DNA from 3 places in the Paenibacillus sp. JT31N11 genome. Region 1 is predicted to be linked to each of the others. Evidence: riboswitches for the same ligand, from Rfam matches in the RefSeq annotation. Region 1 holds a riboswitch; each other region holds the start of a gene.

The links. A riboswitch is a leader RNA that binds a small molecule or an ion and turns the genes downstream of it on or off. The one in region 1 is predicted to bind cyclic di-GMP.
Region 2: it holds a riboswitch for cyclic di-GMP, as region 1 does, so the genes downstream of both, AC0YNV_RS26160 (transglutaminase-like domain-containing protein) here and AC0YNV_RS01185 (pyridoxal phosphate-dependent decarboxylase family protein) in region 1, are expected to answer to the same signal.
Region 3: it holds a riboswitch for cyclic di-GMP, as region 1 does, so the genes downstream of both, AC0YNV_RS15745 (hypothetical protein) here and AC0YNV_RS01185 (pyridoxal phosphate-dependent decarboxylase family protein) in region 1, are expected to answer to the same signal.

The regions. Positions count from the first base shown of each region.
Region 1 covers NZ_JBWDNQ010000001.1:251,365-257,182, reverse strand. The annotation lists gene AC0YNV_RS01190 (methyl-accepting chemotaxis protein) at 84-1,808, opposite strand; gene AC0YNV_RS01185 (pyridoxal phosphate-dependent decarboxylase family protein) at 1,801-3,483, opposite strand; cyclic di-GMP riboswitch class I at 3,596-3,682, opposite strand; gene AC0YNV_RS01180 (SDR family oxidoreductase) at 3,987-4,880, shown strand; gene AC0YNV_RS01175 (aldo/keto reductase) at 4,985-5,818, opposite strand, start outside.
Region 2 covers NZ_JBWDNQ010000008.1:387,286-393,103, reverse strand. The annotation lists gene AC0YNV_RS26165 (SdrD B-like domain-containing protein) at 1-172, shown strand, start outside; gene AC0YNV_RS26160 (transglutaminase-like domain-containing protein) at 461-1,273, opposite strand; cyclic di-GMP riboswitch class I at 1,288-1,368, opposite strand; cyclic di-GMP riboswitch class I at 1,408-1,491, opposite strand; gene AC0YNV_RS26155 (class D sortase) at 1,557-2,201, opposite strand; gene AC0YNV_RS26150 (Hsp20/alpha crystallin family protein) at 2,507-2,950, shown strand; gene AC0YNV_RS26145 (hypothetical protein) at 3,115-3,528, opposite strand; gene AC0YNV_RS26140 (ParA family protein) at 3,491-4,309, opposite strand; gene AC0YNV_RS26135 (LysR family transcriptional regulator) at 4,346-5,230, opposite strand; gene AC0YNV_RS26130 (extracellular solute-binding protein) at 5,393-5,818, shown strand, end outside.
Region 3 covers NZ_JBWDNQ010000003.1:691,503-697,320, reverse strand. The annotation lists gene AC0YNV_RS15770 (aldolase) at 1-15, shown strand, start outside; gene AC0YNV_RS15765 (lasso peptide biosynthesis PqqD family chaperone) at 12-326, shown strand; gene AC0YNV_RS15760 (lasso peptide biosynthesis B2 protein) at 354-812, shown strand; gene AC0YNV_RS15755 (ABC transporter ATP-binding protein) at 956-2,758, shown strand; gene AC0YNV_RS15750 (helix-turn-helix domain-containing protein) at 3,053-3,382, shown strand; gene AC0YNV_RS15745 (hypothetical protein) at 3,386-3,592, opposite strand; cyclic di-GMP riboswitch class II at 3,572-3,654, opposite strand; gene galE (UDP-glucose 4-epimerase GalE) at 3,757-4,806, opposite strand; gene AC0YNV_RS15735 (lipopolysaccharide biosynthesis protein) at 4,812-5,818, opposite strand, start outside.

The DNA.
Region 1 (5,818 bases):
AAGAACGGGAACCTGCTCCTAAAAAATAGGAAAAGGTTCCCTGCTTGGGGCGATACCCAATATGCAGCACATTCATAAAAAGCTTACTGCACTTTTACTTTGAAACGGCTTGCCGATTTCAGAAGCTCTGCCGCCAGATCCGAGCACCTGCCGATGGATTCGGTCAATTCCTGCATCGTAGCGCTTTGCTGCTCGGCAGCCGCTGCGACCTCTTCGGAGCTTGCTGCCTGCTCCTGTGTAATGCCGGAAATTTGCTGCATGGCCGAGGTGATCTGCCCGAACGACCGCTCCACATTGACAACAGCCTCCTGCAGCTGCTCGGTGCACGTGGAAAACTCGCCCACTCCCTTGAAAATACCTTCGAAATTGGCATGCGTCTCGCTAATCCAGGCATGTCCCTGCGTGACGGCTTCATTGCCTTCAACAATACGGTTGATAACCAGCCGGCTGTTTTCCTGTGTGACCGAAACCAGCTCGGATATAGACAAAGCAGACTGTGAAGACTGCTCGGAGAGCTTCCGTACTTCCCCTGCAACTACAGCAAAGCCTTTGCCCTGCTCACCGACACGGGCTGCTTCAATCGATGCGTTAAGCGCCAGCAAATTCGTTTGGCTGGCAATATTGGAAATAATGGTTACAATATCTCCGATAGCCCGCGAATTATGGCCCAGAAGCTCAGCGGCCTCGAGGGAGTGCCGCATTGCCTCCTGTATGACCTCCATTTGATGCAGCGTCTTCTCTACCAATTCCCGCCCGCCTTCGGATTGCTCTCTGACCAGAACCGCAATTGACTGCATCTCCTCCACATCCTGAGTAACCTCCGAGAGCTCCCCGTCAATTTCAGATACAGCTTCCGAACTGTTCGTGAGCCCTTCGACGATCCCATTGATGCCCTCGCTCATTTTGTTCATGGATACCGCTACCTGCAGCGCGCTCTGGCTTGTCTCTCCCGATGCCTGATGCAAATTGCGTGTCGTTCCCGAGATCTCGTACGATGATGATAGAATCTGGCGGATCAACTCCTGCAGGTTCTGGCTCATCTGTCCGAACGACTGGGACAGCTTGCCCATCTCATCCTCACGCTTCAGTATAATCTGCCCGCTCAAGTCTCCGGCCGCCACCTTCTCCGTGGCCGACATCAGCCTGCGTATCGGCTTGGTGAAGATCCGGCTGATCGCCAGCGATACGATGGAGCCAATCAATAAAACGATGATGGTTATGATGACGGTGGACCAAAATATGGTCGATGACATTTTGGGTATAACGGAAGCATCCAGGTCGATACCGAGCAGGGTGCTCGTGTTTCCATCCGTGTAGGGAACGAAGATGGATTTATGAATACCGAATTCATCCTTGTAGATTTCGCTGACAATTGTCTTGTTGTCGGTCAGAGCCTTGTTCATATCAGCCGTAAAAGGATAGTCGGTCCCGTAATCGTCCGGCACATCGGCTAACACGACGATATGATCCTTTCCGCCGCTTTTGGAGAGCACATACACATTCTCCAGACCATTCTTAACTTTAACCTGTTCCAGATTTTCTTTCAGGGCGGCATAAAGCGGATCGCTTGCATCCTTTACTTCGGCCTCGTAACCGGGAATGCCGGCGGCTACCAGATCCGAGACAACCCCGATATCCGTATTCAGCCTCAGATCGAACTGCTGCAGCAGCTTATCGACCAGATTCGTATTGACGTAATAAGTTGTGCCTGCAAATGCGGCGCATGTAAATAATTGCAGTAGCAGGATGCTGATGATGACTTTGAGCGACAGTCGTTCCCGCACGGGACGCAATAAGGAATTAAACAACTTCGACGGACCTCCCTGATTGATACGGAGAATGGTACTGCTCATAAATTTCGTCTACTCTCTCCTTTAAGTAGCCGACAATTGCCGGGACATGCTCAAGCTGTGTATAAGGCGAGATCACAAACAGCTTGCTGGCGTATAAGGGGACTTCCACACCTTCCCGGGATAAAACCATCAGATGCTTCTTGGTGTCTCCAAAAAACATTTCATCGCGCCGCTCCCCGAGCAGTTCGAATAATCGTTCATTAAGCCGGTTGTTTCGGAGGAGCTCATCAAGCGGGCACTCCCCGGCCAATTCCTCTTGAAATCGGGAAATCCGGTTCTCATAAATCCTCAGCAGTGTCGTAATACCGGGATTGTCGGGATTTGCGATCACCATCTCGGGAACTTCCTTCATGAGCTGCCTGCGGAAAGCCAAATTGACCGATACAAACTGCGCCAGCAGCTGTTGATACCCTTCAATGCCAAAAGCCAGCAGAGCGCTGTAGATACTGATCGAGCTGGCCATTCTGGAGCATTCCAGCGTGTAACCGGTATGATACTGGCCGTATCCGCGGTATCCCACATAAGGCGTTTCATCGGGATTCAAATCAAGCAGCCGCAGAGATTCCGCTTCTTTAACCAGGAGCAGGCTCGTCAGATACGGCGTTTGTCCCAGCTTTTGAAAATCAAAGCACATGGTATCGGCAAGATGGATATGCTTCATTTTACCTGCTATCGCATGGAGAGCTCCCAGCGTTTCCATATCCAATGCAAGCGGATTAAGGGCAAAATCATAATCATTGAAAAAAGCGAAAAATCCTCCCAGCGCCGAGTCCGCATGAATATGCGGCCTATTTAATCCATTAGCCGCGGCAGCTTGTACGGCAATATTCATAATTTCGGAAATATCGTCAATTCCCATAGCATCGGTCGTCCCCGTAGTGGCGACGATATAGATCGGAACTCCGCCTGAACGAATAACCTGCTCCAGTTTCCATTTTAAATCCGCTGTGTCCATGGAGCTGTCGCTTCTTGTCCGGATTTTGACCAGACGGTCGCTTCCAAGTCCTGTTGCTTCCATGGATTTGTACAGACTGTAATGAGCCGAATCAGAACAGAAGGCATACAGGTTATTCGGCACTCCCGTGCGCGAAGCATCCGGAGCGAATTTGGCTATTGCCAGCCGCAGACCGGTGAAGATTGCCCCTTGTCCGCCCCAGGTTGTGTAGCCGCCGCTTCTCGTATGGTCATAACCGACCAGCTTGGACATCATGCTGACGACCCGCACTTCAGCCTCAGCGCCAGCCGGGCCATATACATCCCACAAATTATTGCCATTGACAAGCATCGCGGCGAGCATTCCCATAATGCCCGGAATCGATGCCATGGGCAGAATATTGGTCATAAAATATTTGGTATGGTAGGGATGCGCATGCATCAGTTCGATCAGGCCCCGGGTTACATCTTCCATCGCTTTCCCCTGCGGGGGGATGACACTGCTCTCATTCAGCTGTCCATAAAAATCGCCTGACCGGTCCTTGCTGCCCTTCAGGTTTACCCTCTCTGGGTCCTTCAAAAGATCGAAGCCCGTCATCAGCTGCTCCATAAGCTTCATCAATTGCATCCGGTCCTGCTCATTCCCATCATCGCTCGGAAACCATTGACGTACATCTTGAACTGGTGACATCTTCATGTAATAGCCTCTTTTCTGTAACCAAATTATTTTGTGGTGCGAAAAACCCATAAATGATCCGCACAGCAAAAAACAGCATAATGGGCATGGCAAGCCTAAACAGCTGTTAAATGGATGCAACTGGCTGGCATTTCCACTGTTGGATGATGCCCCTGTAGTTTTGCGTCACTACTTTTCAATAGCTTTGCCTAGTATTCAATTTGTCTTCGCCGTGGAAATAATAGACCGGGAAGCTTAGTCGTATATTACTATTTTGTTCCATTATCTTCAAGGATTTTTGGGACTTTTAACAATAAAATTATAAAATAAGTTACAAATTTATTACATTTATCGCGGTTTCGACATTAAAACCAGTTCTTAAGACTTACTTTTCAGTTTTTCTTCTCTTATCCAAGGGAGCTATATTTTTTTCATTTCTGCATGCCCGGGGTAATAGTTCAATGGAACGCGTAAGAACATCGTATTCGTGGCATGATAGCTTATCGAAAGGAGTTGTTTCTCAAATGACGAAGCAGCCTATGACATCTCCAGGCGAAACGCCAGCAAGGCCAACCACATTACCGCCGCAGCATCAAAGCCGGCAACCAGGACTGGAATCCAAAATGACGCCAAGTCCGCAATTTGAATCTTCCGGATTGAAGGCAGCGGGCAAGCTGCAAGGCAAGGTAGCCATTATATCCGGAGCAGACAGCGGGATCGGCCGTGCCGTTGCGGTTGCCTATGCCAAGGAAGGCGCCGATATAGCCGTTCTATATTTGAATGAACAAAGCGATGCGGAGGTAACCAAGCAGTTCGTGGAAGCGGCCGGCCGCCGCTGCATCCTGGTGGAGGGAGATATCGGCGATCCGAACTTCTGCCGCGAGGCCGTGGAGGAAACCGTTAAAAGCTTGGGAAAACTCGATATCGTCGTGAATAACGCGGCGGAGCAGCATCCCCAGGATAAGATTGAACTCATTATTCCCCAACAGCTTGAACGGACCTTCAAAACCAATATTTTCGGAATGTTTTATTTAACACAGGCGGCTATGCCTCATTTGGCAAGCGGTGCAGCAATCGTTAACACGACATCCGTAACCGCCTACCGGGGAAGCCCGACATTGCTCGATTATTCGGCGACCAAAGGAGCCATCGTTTCCTTTACCCGCTCCTTGTCGCTCAATCTTGCCGATCAGGGCATTCGCGTCAACGCCATAGCGCCCGGCCCTATCTGGACACCTCTTATTCCTTCAACCTTTGATGAGCAGAAGGTGGCCAAATTCGGCGCCGATGTCCCGCTCAAGCGAGCCGGACAGCCGGAGGAACTGGCTCCCGCTTATGTGTACCTCGCAAGCGAGGATTCTTCTTACATGAGCGGTCAAGTCCTTCACATCAATGGCGGGGAAATTGTGAACGGGTAGCATTCCCGAAGGAAATGATTTGCAGCATGAAACAACATAAAGAGGCCCGGACAAGCGAAGGAATTCGCTCGTCCGGGCCTGCCCATGCCTAACTATTCTCCTATTCAATAAGGTCCTCTGATATAGTTGTGAACCTCTTGCTCGTAGAATTGATGGATTTTGTCGAGCTCGCTTCGCGTATAACCCGGAACGTTGGCCGCCCGCAAATTATCTTCCACCTGCGAGACGTTTCGGAATCCCGGTATGATACAGGTAATATGGGGATTATCCAGAAGGTAGCGCAGCGCGGCGCTGGCCATATTCGTTCTGCCCTCGGCAATCCATGACAGCTCCTTGCTCAGTGATACGCCCATCTCGAAGGCAATTCCGGCGAAGGTCTCACCTACATTAAAGCTTTCGCCATTACGGTTGAAGTTCCGGTGATCGTCAGGAGCAAATGTTGATTTCTCCGTGAACTTGCCCGCCAGCAGCCCGCTGGCAAGCGGCAGACGCACCAGAATGCCCACTCCCTGCCCGAAAGCCTTGGGAATCAGCTCAAGCTCCGGCTTCTGCCGAAACAGGTTGTATATCACCTGCAGCGCCTTCACGTTGGGATGCTGTAAGCAAATAAAGCCCTCTTCGACGGTTTCCACGCTTACTCCGTACTCGCGTATTTTGCCTTCCTCGCGCAGACGGTCAAGCGCGCCGAATACCTCGCCGCTTCGCAGAATATCCGTAGGCGGACAATGCACCTGGTACAGATCGATTCTTTCACGGCCCAACCGCTTCAAGCTTGCCTCGCAATAGGCCCGCACCGACTCGTAGGAATAGGAAGCCGGATCCAGAAGATCACCGGCACGGCCAAACTTGGTCGCGATGTATATCTCGTCCTCACGCCCTTTTGTCGCTTTGGCGAGCAGTTCCTCACTATGTCCTTCACCATAAACATCTGCGGTATC
Region 2 (5,818 bases), on a different contig from region 1:
TCCTTTGGGCGGTATAGAACCCGGTAATGACGATCCAGACAGCAGCACAACTGGCAAGACGCTCCCCAAAACAGGGGAAAGCAGCTCTTTGCCGCTTCAACTTGCAGGACTGTGCCTGGTCATTTTCGGAATTGTTTTGCTGAGATTGCGCCGGAAGCATATCCAGAAATAAGATCATTTTTAGTAAAAATCCATCAGGAGCTGTTCCTCCGTCATTATCATATGACGAGGCGCAGCTCCTTTTTTCTAAGATGATAATGGTGAGATGCACGATGGGAGAGGCATATGTCATGAAATAAAGGATTGCATATCCAGGCAGAATAATACCGAACTACCCGTCAAAATGCAAAAAAGAGACTTTACAGGAGGGGGGATCCTGTAATAGTCTCTTTTTTGCGCTATTTGCTGTCTTAAGCTGCTTTTGCTTAATGACAGATGCTATCAAGCGATCAGATTAAGCTTAATAGAATTTAGCTGCTGCGTATTTGCCGGCTTCTTTGAACATTGAACTGCTGCTTGTGCTGGTTTTGCCCAAACCGGAATCAACCGTTGTATCAATATTGCTCCATTTCCCATTAATCAGTACCTGGTTCCAGGCATGGTAGCCTTTCACATAATCGGTTGTTCCCATAACCAGCTTGGTCGGGATGCCGGCGCTCCGAGCCATGACCGCAAACAGGGAGGAGTAATCATAGCAGATGCCTTTGCCCGATTTCAACGTTCTGTTCGCATCGGGAATATAGTCCGTTGTTACAGATGTGCTCAATTTGGTATCATATTTGATGGTTTTAACGATATAATCGTGAATCGCTTTGACTTTGTCTTCAACTTTCGTTTTGTTTTTCGTCAATTCCTTGGCTTTGGCAACAGCAGTCGGAGAGCTTTTCCAATCGACATTTTGCACGGAACCGAGAAATACGCTGCTGTCATCGCTCAAGTTCAGGTTAACTGATTCCGTACCGATTTTTTTGTATTTAGTGCCGGTAACATTTTGCATAAGAGAGATAGTATAAGCACCGTCACCAAGCTGCAGGGGGAAGTATTCCATCGTGCCTGTGGCAGGCAATTTGTATGTATAAGTGACTCCGTTTTTGGTTATTAACAGCACAATAGGCGTTTTTGCGGCAGGTTTAAATGCAGCTCCGATAATTCCATTATCCAATTGCTTCGTATCGAGCCAAGTCGGGGAGTCCGTACCGGATGCTGCTACAGTTGTGGAGAGGGGAAGGGACAAAATGAATACGGTCACGAGAACAAGAAAATAAGATTTCATGAAATAAGACTCCTTTCGGTAGCTGGCTGCCATCCAAGCGGGAAGGCCCTTTAGCTTTGCGTCCCTGTCTTTCGACAAGTTTGCCGTTTATCGTTGAGTGTTTATTGTTTTTAGAAAACAAAAAAAGACAAACTTTCGGCAGCTGGCTGCCATCCAAATAATGGGAAGGCCCTCTAGCTTTGCGTCGCTGCCTTTCGACAGGTTTGCCGTTATCGTGACTTATCTTGACAATAACTATACCAATATTTGATAGAATGTACAACTATTTTTAAGTGATAATAGATTACAGTTTTGCCTGAACAATCAGACGATGGGTCGGATTAATAAGCGGATCGCATGTGATAAGCGTGAGCACCCTGTCGCTGTCATTGCCATTCAATACGGACAGGTCAGTTGGCTTAACGACCGATATTTTGAATACGGTATATTCCATAACCTTGTCTTTGACCCGTATCGTAATTTTGTCGCCCATCTTAACTTCCCCCAGCCTATTGAACAATCGGCCTTTCGTATGAGCCCGGTGTGCAGCCAGGGCAGCACTGCCAATATCTCCAAGTGCGGCTGTTTCTGTCAGATGGACAGCGGCGTACTTCATGTTTTGCGTTGTGGCACCTTCCAGCACAGGAAGCTTCACATCGATGCTGCCGATTTCAATAACAGCGATTCCTTGAGGATCTCCCTTGCTCTGATCGTCACTGACAGTCTCAGGTACGGCAGCGTCTGCTTCATTAGAGAACAGGTCGGATAATCGCTGGTAACTCTCTGCAAGCAGGCGATCGGATTTCTCAGCCGCGGAGGCGAAGGTATTATGATCCATGCGATCAAGCAGACGCCGCTGCTTCTGATCATAATGCCATTCTTTTGCAAAAGGCAGCGCAATCAGTACAATTCCCGTGATGATCAGCAAAAAAGAAAGCAGTTTCTTCATGTTGGCAGGCCCTCCTGTAAGGTCATTATAACAGATGGGAACTGTACAAAATCTGAACAACATGTGGTGTGTAACGTCCTCATGGCTATACTGGACAGAACGCGAGCAGCAGCATAAAGTCAAAAAAGGTCAAAGTCAGAGAAAGTCAAAGAAAGACTGAGAAAAATAACGAGGGGACCGCCGGATTTCCTTAAATTCACGGAATATGATTTTTATTGTTGTTTTATCGGGTTTGAGGAGAGCAGGCGGCATCCTTATAATAAAAAGTGTAAACATCACATTATAAGAAATTGGAGGAGATGTACATGTTGGATTTAGTTCCGTTTCGGAAAAGAAATGAAAATGTCAGCCGCAGCTTGATGAAATCATTCCATGATATCTTCAATGAAGATTTCTTTGCGCCGATGAGAAGCAACACCCATCCATTCCGCACGGATATTCACGAACGGGAGGATGCTTTTCTGATTGAGTCCGAGCTTCCCGGGTTCAGTAAAGCTGATATCGGTATCAGCTACAGCAATCATTATTTGACGATTAAGGCTTCGCGCAACAAGGAACAGAATGTGGATGGGGAAGATCATCAGATTATCCGGCGTGAACGTTATTATGGCGAATTTGTCCGCCGGTTCTATGTAGAAAATATTAAGGATGACCAAATATCGGCGAGCTTCGAGAACGGTATTCTGAAACTTGAAATACCCAAGAAGGAAAAAGCGCAATCCGTTAAAAAACACATTGAAATTCAATAAGATTGTCTCTTTGTCTCTTTGGCTCAAGGTCTGATGAAATAATCGCTGTAATCGGGGAACACGGCCAAGTGTAAAAGGGCAAACAACAACAAAACAGGCAGCCGGCGGAATACCCGCTGGCTGCCTGTTTTGTCATAAACACATCTATGATGGATGATGCACTGCTAATCCGCCGAAGGGGAATGGCCCGATCTGTCAAGCCCATCCAATGCCTGCTCCAGCGCATAATTGATAAGGTTGGTTTTGAAGCCTTTGCCTTTATCTTGCGATATCGTTTTGACCCGTTCCAGCAGATCCTTACGGATATAAAATTCGGCTTTGGAGTGGGTTTCCTTGCGCAGCTTCTTATCCAGCTTGACCAGCGGCACCAGTTCCTCCACTTTAACAGCTGGAGTTGGCGGAGCTTCCTGACCGGGAGGATCGGATGGCGATTTCCGGGCTTGCTTGGCTGCAGCCGGCTTCTTTCTGGTGCGCAGCGTTTTTTCGGCTTTGTCTACCATGGATTCCGGTGCAGCGGAGGACGGCTTGTCCGCAGGCTCTTCAAAGTTTACGAGCAGTTCTTTTTTTCTTGGTGGCATATTCGAACACCTCCTTGGCCAAAGTATAATAGGCTTCCGCAGCGGGATTGGAGCGGTCAGTCCATACAAGCGGCGAGCCCTCATAGGCTGCGGCGTTGGCAAAGCTGATCGACCGCGGAATCACGGTTTCAAACAGCCGGATATCCTTCTTGCTGCAGAAATCACGGGCATGGCCCACCAATTCCTGATGCAATTTGGACCGGCCATCGACCATCATCGCAATGATGCCGGTAATCCGCGGCGAAGGTTCCTCCTTGGAGCCGAATGCTTCGATAGTCTGGATTACGCGCTGGAGACCCTTGACGGAGAAGGCTTCCGGAACAAATGGAATCAGCACGTCGGTAGCGGCTTTCAACGCATTGCCGGCTATCAAGCCAAGTGAAGGCGGGCAATCAATGAATATGTAATCATAATCCGACTTGATCTGATCAACCTCTTTCTTTAGCAGCAGAAAAGGAGAGGGGTACGATTCCAGTTGGGATAAAATATGAAATTCCAGCATGTTGAACTTGTCGGATGCCGGAGCCAAATCAAGATTGGGTTTAATGGATATAAGGATATCCTTGATTGATTTGGCGCCAGTGAATACATCATACATGGTAAGTTCGGACTTATCGGGATCGCTGCCAAAAACAACGGCTGCATTGCCCTGGGCATCGGTATCTATAATCAGCGTCTTTTTGTCCGGGAACAGGGAGGAAGCCGCTGCGGCCAAATGAGTCACAAGACTTGTTTTGCCCACACCGCCTTTGTTCATACATACCGCGAATATTTTAGCCATGCTAAAAGCAGCACCTGCCTATCAAATTGGTATTTATTACATTATATCAGAAAAGTGATCGACAAGTCTGCTGACGACAGCGGGAAGCTCCATTTCCTTGCGGATAGCAAGACAAATAAACCGGTGATTGATATAATTCGGCAGACCCTTCATCACCAGTTCTCCCCGTTCGACCTCTTTCAACACACTTCTTTGCGGCAGAATGCCGATTCCAATCCCGCAGCGCACGCCTTCCTTGATAGGCTCAATCGCGCCAAGCTCCATGCTGACGGCAAGCTTCATCCCATTCTCGGCTGCCCATTCATCTGCAAGCCTGCGCGAGGTGGAGCCCGGTTCATGAACCAGAAAGGGAAGCCCGTGCAAATCATGAATCGTTATCTCTTCCTTGGCCGCCAAGGCATGCTGAGGGTGAAGAATCAGCTTGAGCATATCGGCCATCAACGGCCGCAGCTCGATCTGATCGTCCTCCATCGGAGTATGAGAAACAATACCGAGATCCAGCTCGAAGTTCTTGACCAGATCCACAATGAGATCGGCTTTCTTGACGGTCAGCTGCAGCGAGACATCGGGATAGTTCTGGCTGAAGCTCGACAGTAGCGGAGGAAGCAGGTAAGTGGCCGGCGTGTAGCTGGAGCCGATGCGGATATGGCCTTTACGGTGTGACCGGTATTCGGCCAGCGTTTGACCGGCGCGTTCGAACAGAGTCACGATCCGCTCGGCATAGGGCAGCAGCGCTTCGCCGGCATTCGTAAGGCGAAATTGCCGGTGGTATTTGATGAACAGCTCTACCCCGGTGTCCTGCTCCAGCTTCTTGATGTGAAAGCTGACGGTGGGCTGCTTCAGTCCCAATTGGTTGGCCACCTCGGTCAGATTCTTATAGTTTACGGCGGCTACAAAGACCTTTAGCTGTTGTATGTTCATCGTGATGCCTCCTTTTGGCCCTATTATAGATGGTATCTATGTATCTATCAATAAAATAAGATAACGTTAACAAAATCAATATACGGCGTTAATTTCAAGTAAACAAAACTCAACTATTCTAAGTCTAGTAAAACGAAAAAGATTTAGGGAGGATTTAAAGAAATGCGTAAAATGTGGAGTAAAAAGGTGGGGACTATCCTGTTCATGCTGGCGCTGGTGCTGGCAGTGGCAGGATGCGGGAGCAACAATGGGGCCGGCAACACAAACACAAACGCGAATGCGGCGGCAGGAAATGCTAACGCGTCGGGCAATGAAACTGGAACGGCTGCAGGAAACACAGCAGACAATACCGCAGGAAACACTGCGGAGAATGCAGCTGGGAATGCGGCAGCAAATGCTCCTGCTGAGGATCCGAATGACAAGTCCGATGATGAGCCGCTGACTGTTTATCTGAATGACTTTGATGAAATTATCGGACCGGAATTTGAAAAAGCGACGGGTTACAAAGTGAATCTTGTAGTCGGCAATGGCGCTGAAACGATGTCCCGTATCGAAGCGGAAAAAGGAAATCCGCATTGGGATGTTGTA
Region 3 (5,818 bases), on a different contig from region 1:
GAGGAAGCTTCATGAACCCAAGCGTTGTACAGCCGACCGGAACTGTCTCGCAATACCCCGGCAATATCGTGAGCGACATGGATGGCGAGAAAGTCATGCTGAGCGTCCGCAATGGCAAATATTATAATTTGGGAGAGACCGGCGGGAGAATGTGGGAGTTGATCGGCGCAGGCAGTCCCGTTGTCCGGATCGTTGAAACGTTGACGGCTGAATACGAGGTTGACAGCAGCGAATGCGAACGCGATGTTTTGCTGTTTCTGAACCATCTGCTCGAGCATGAACTGATCCTGTACGCCCAAGCGGATGAACATCTGTCCGCATCCTAATTTTCATTTAAAAAGTAGGGACCTCATATGAAAATCTTCAGAATTCTCCGCAAGCTGCGTCATACGGACAGAAGAATGCTGCTCATGTTCGTCGAGGCATGTCTGCTGCTGGGCTGGGCACGATGTCAGCTGTTCCGGCCATTCGCCGCCATCGCCCCGAAGCTGGGAGAGCAGACCCGGGAAACCTCCCTGGACGATAACCCGCCCTGTATGCCTGCCATCAGGCAGGTGGCGCATGCTATCAATACCGTTAGCCGGCATACGCCCTGGGAGAGCAAATGTCTGGTGCGCGCCATCGCGGGCATGAAAATGCTGGAGCGCCGCAGAATCGACAGCACCCTTTACATGGGAACTGCCAAAGACAAGACCGGGCAGCTCATTGCCCACGCCTGGCTGCGCAGCGGCCCCGTCTATATTACCGGTGCGGAAGTTATGAACCGGTTTATCGTTGTGCAGAAATTTGCGAAGGCTGGAAGAAACGGTTGACGCCATCCTCTGGCGGCTAGGTTAGTTTCCTCGCACAGACCTTATGGACATTTATCTACGTGAAACTGATACAAGGCAGGAAGAAACGGCTGCCGCCGTTCATAGGAATGGCAGCGAGAGGTCTCACTTTAGGAGCGAGTTTGATGAATCCCATCCTGCATTACATGAAGCGTCTATACGCTTATTCCGGAGCTGCCCTCACAATCAATCTGCTTGGTATGGTATTCAGCAGTCTTCTTGAAAGTCTCGGTATTCTGCTGCTGATCCCCATGATCAGCATGAGTGGGATTTTGAGCGTACAGCAGGCAAGCGGCTACGATTTCAAAATTCTCGAAGAGCTGCGGGCAATGCCACAGACGTTGGCGCTGACCCTGATTTTGTCTCTTTATGTATTGATCGTGTTCGGTCAAAATCTCATTCAGCGTAAAATTACGATCCGCAATGTGGAGATCCAGCAGATCTTCAGCCGCAAGCTGCGCTTTGAAACTTACAGCACGCTGCTCGCGTCCAGATGGTCCTTTTTCCTCCAGAAGAGGAAATCGGATCTCATAAATCTGTTAACGATCGAGCTTGCGCGCGTCATTAGCGGAATCAACCTGTTTCTCCAGCTCGTGACCTCCTTCCTGTTTACGCTTATCCAGATTGTGTTCGCCTTCTGGCTCTCGCCGGCCATGACTTTGTTCGTACTGGGCTGCGGAACGGTTCTTGCGCTGTTCTCGCGCCAATATATTCATCAGGCGAAGGTTCTCGGCAGTCAAACCTCGGAGCTCTCGCAAAGCTACCTTGCCGGCATTACTGATCAGTTGAACGGTATCAAGGATATCAAGAGCAACAACCTGGAGGAATCCCGCCTGGGCTGGCTTCATTCACTTACCCAGGGGATGATGCATGAGCAGATGGAGTACATCCGGCTCAGAATGAATTCACAGCTGGTTTACAAAATATCCTCCGCGCTATTGATCGCGGGCTTCGTGTTTATCTCATTCCAGTTCTTTCATACGCAGGGTCCCCAGCTTCTGCTGGTTATCCTGATCTTCGCCAGGCTGTGGCCGAGATTCACAGGGATTCAATCCAATCTGGAGCAGCTGGCGGCAACGGTCCCCGCCTTCAAAGCGCTCATCGGCCTGCAGAAGGAATGTGCGGAAGCGGTGGAGCAGCACGAGGCGGGTCCTGCCGGCTTAAGTCCGGCTCCGCTTCGTCTCGAGCATGGGCTTACCTGTGACAATGTGTATTTCCGCTACCACCGGCAGGAGGCTGCGCATACGCTTCAGGCGATTAATCTGTTCATTCCCGCTAACCGGATGACAGCCTTTGTCGGACGTTCCGGCGCGGGAAAAAGCACGTTGATCGATCTGCTGATGGGCCTGATGCAGCCTGAATCGGGCCGGATTCTCATCGACGGAGAACCCATTACCAATGCGAATCTGTTTGCCTACCGGCGGTCCATCGGCTATGTGGCGCAGGACCCCTTTCTGTACAATGCCAGCATCAGGGAAAACCTGCTGATGATCAGGCCCGATGCCAGCGAGGATCAGCTGTGGGAAGCGCTGGACTTCGCCTCGTCCGCTGAATTTGTCCGTGCGCTGCCTCTGGGGCTGGAAACGCTCATTGGCGACAGGGGCATCCGGCTGTCCGGAGGCGAAAGGCAGCGGCTTGTGCTGGCGCGGGCCATCATCAGCAAACCGGCCGTGCTCGTGCTGGACGAGGCGACAAGCGCGCTGGATACCGAGAACGAGAAGAAAATCCAGGAGGCGCTGGAGCGGCTGAAAGGGACCATGACCATTATTGTGGTCGCCCATCGTTTATCCACAATCCGTCACGCGGATCAGGTCATTGTCATCGATCAGGGGAAGGTGGTGCAGCGTGGAGGCTTCATGCAGCTTGCATCTGAACGGGACGGAGTATTCGGCCATCTGCTTGATAATCAGAAGGAAGCCATTGTATAGCTGCCGCAGAGGATGAGGAAACAGGCAGCTTCATGCGGCTATGCATGAAAAGAAACGGCTATCGCGTCCTCTGGCGGCAAAGCCCTGGTTTCTTCCCTCAGAAATATAAGCAAAGTATAATCGGGATTTATACTTTCATATATTTCAAAAAAAAAAGCGGAAAAGTCTTCAGCGCCATGAAAACCGCTGTTCACTTTTCCGCAACTGTTCGTTATAAGCAACAGATTCTTTCTTAATGAAGAAGAATCCGATATAATAAGGTTCAGCAAGCTATAACATTGGAGGATACGTATAATGATTGGAGAACGCATACAACTGCTGCGCAAAAGAAAGGCGCTCTCTTTAACCGAGCTCTCTGAGCGGGCGGGCGTGGCCAAGTCCTACTTAAGTTCCATTGAACGGGGGATTCAGCAGAATCCCTCCATTCAATTTCTCGAGAAAGTCGGAACCGTACTGGGTATTTCCGTGGAAGAACTGCTTCACGTCCAGAAGTCCGATGACGAAGCAAGGCAGCTTGACCAGGAATGGGAAGACCTCGTACGCGAAGCCATGGCATCAGGCGTGAGCAAGGAACAGTTTAAAGAGTTTCTGGAATTCAACAAGTGGAGGCTCCACAAGGATTAGGCACTATGTAGATGTATTTTCTTCCATGGGTAATGTGCCGTTTTCCAATTTCGGGAGGGCGCTCAGAACACCCCGGATAACTTCCCGGTCAAGCCCCATTGCCCGTGCGATCATAATCAATTCAACCCACTCTTTGTCCAAATTATCCTTGCGAATCCGTTCTGCAAGCGCCATAACCATTTCCTCCGCTCCGAATTCGGCCGGTTGCACCACTGACTCCATGCGTTTAAGGTGCCCAGGTAAAAACGCACTTCTTCGTCTCCTATTTAAATGTAATCGTTTTCTATATTCACCATTATAATCAAGCCTTTCCGCTGATGCTGTCGCTTCGTGCGATCGAATTTTGATTTTTTCAACTAATTTTGTCGAATAATTCACATTTTTAGTAAAGCAGTCATGAACCGATTCTCATGGATATCGAAGCCTCCGGGATTATTCGCCTGCCATCGCCAAGTATCCTCGCACATCTCCTCGATACAACGGTCTGCAGTCCATCCAAGCTCTTGTCTGGCCTTCCGGATGTCCGCACAGCTGACCGCAATATCCCCCGGCCTGCGGGCAGCGAAGCGGTACGGCACATGGGTCCCCGTCGCTTTCTCGAAGGCCGCTATCATCTCCAGGACGCTTGAACCGCGCCCGGTTCCCAGGTTGTAAATATTCAGACCCGATGAATCCAGAATGCGTCCAAGGGCTCTGATATGCCCAAGCGCCAGATCTACAACATGGATGTAATCCCTGATTCCCGTGCCGTCAGGGGTTGGATAATCGCTTCCATATATGCTCAGCTCTTCCAGTCTCCCGGCAGCCACCTGCGACAAATAAGGCATCAGATTGTTAGGCGTGCCCGAGGGATTCTCACCGATCCTCCCGCTCTTATGGGCGCCGGCAGGATTGAAATAGCGGAGAATGCTGATTCCCCATTCGGGATTGGATGCCGCCAGATCCTGCAGTATCTGCTCAATCATTTGTTTGGTGCGGCCATAAGGGCTGGATGCGCCAATGGGCGAATTCTCGGACACCGGCATATCCCCGGATGCCCCGTACACGGTGGCAGAAGAGCTGAACACAAGCTTGTGCACGCCGTATTTGCTCATGACCTCGCACAGCGCCAGCGTGCTGTTCATATTCATCTCATAATACCAAAGCGGTGAACGAACCGACTCGCCGACCGCCTTGAGACCGGCAAAATGGATGGCGGCATCGATTTGATTTCTTGCAAAAACGGCCTCAAGAGCACTGCGGTCTCTTACGTCCAATTGATAGAACCGAAAGGATTTCCCTGTGATTTCCTTTACCCGATTGAGCGCCTCCGGACTGCTGTTGGCGAAATTATCCACCACAATGATGTCATAACCGGCCTCCAGCAGCTCGACGCAGGTATGGGTTCCAATATATCCGGCCCCGCCGGTAACCAATATCGCCATAAGGATTATCCCTCCATATTGTGATTGACCTTGCGGCTCATCACCAGCCTGCGGATGATGGTCCGGCTGATTCCGAGCAGGTAGCCAAACTCTTCCGTACGGTGAAACAGTGCGATATAAAGAACATTAACGGTGAAAAAGCCCGCAATGCCTTTCCCTATGAGCTCTGCAAAGCCGTTCGCGGGAATGAAATGGCATACTGCGCTGGCAAGGGCATAAGCACCCGCGCCTGCCAACGTATAGATGAAATAGGTCTTGAAATAATCCGTCAAGGGCCGCTGGAATACATTCCGGTAGACAAAATAAGGAGTTGTCCAGAAGGGAACGGCCAAGCTGCTGATGAGCGACCCGATAAACACGCCGGCTATCCCGATCGTCTGGACGAGCGTAATGGACACGCCAAGACATACGGCCGCCTGAATGAGCGGGGCATAACGGTCCTGATGGAAGATGCCTGCCGTTGTTTTCACCGTCGTGATGGAATTTCTCATGCCTCTTTCATAAAACAGAGCCAATAGCAGAATGAGCACGCTGCCGCTCATCAGGAAATCCGGACCGATCCACAGGGTGATGAACGGTTCGATTAATAGGGACAAGAGAATGACAAACAGCGAATACAACCAGAAATTAAGCAGCAGCGTCACTTTATACACCGCAAAAATCTTATCCTTGCTCTCCTTGGATACCAGATTGCCGATGCTGTGATACATATTGCTGAAAATCTGATTGATAAAGGTCCGCCCGATTTCGATCAGCATCTTGTAGTTGGAGTATAAGCCGACAGCCGCAACGCTTACGAAGCTTGAGATGAGAATATTCTCCGTCCCAAGCACGAAGTAGCTGCCTGTATTCTGCAGGACAATGGCTTTCACATTCTTGATGATCCCCTTCTTCGTCACGCTGTCCAGCCCTCCGCTGACCTTGTCGCGCAGGAACGGATACATCCTGTTGACGGTTACCGTCAGGATAATCGCGGTGCTAAGCGTGATCACACTGTCTATCATCAGAAAAA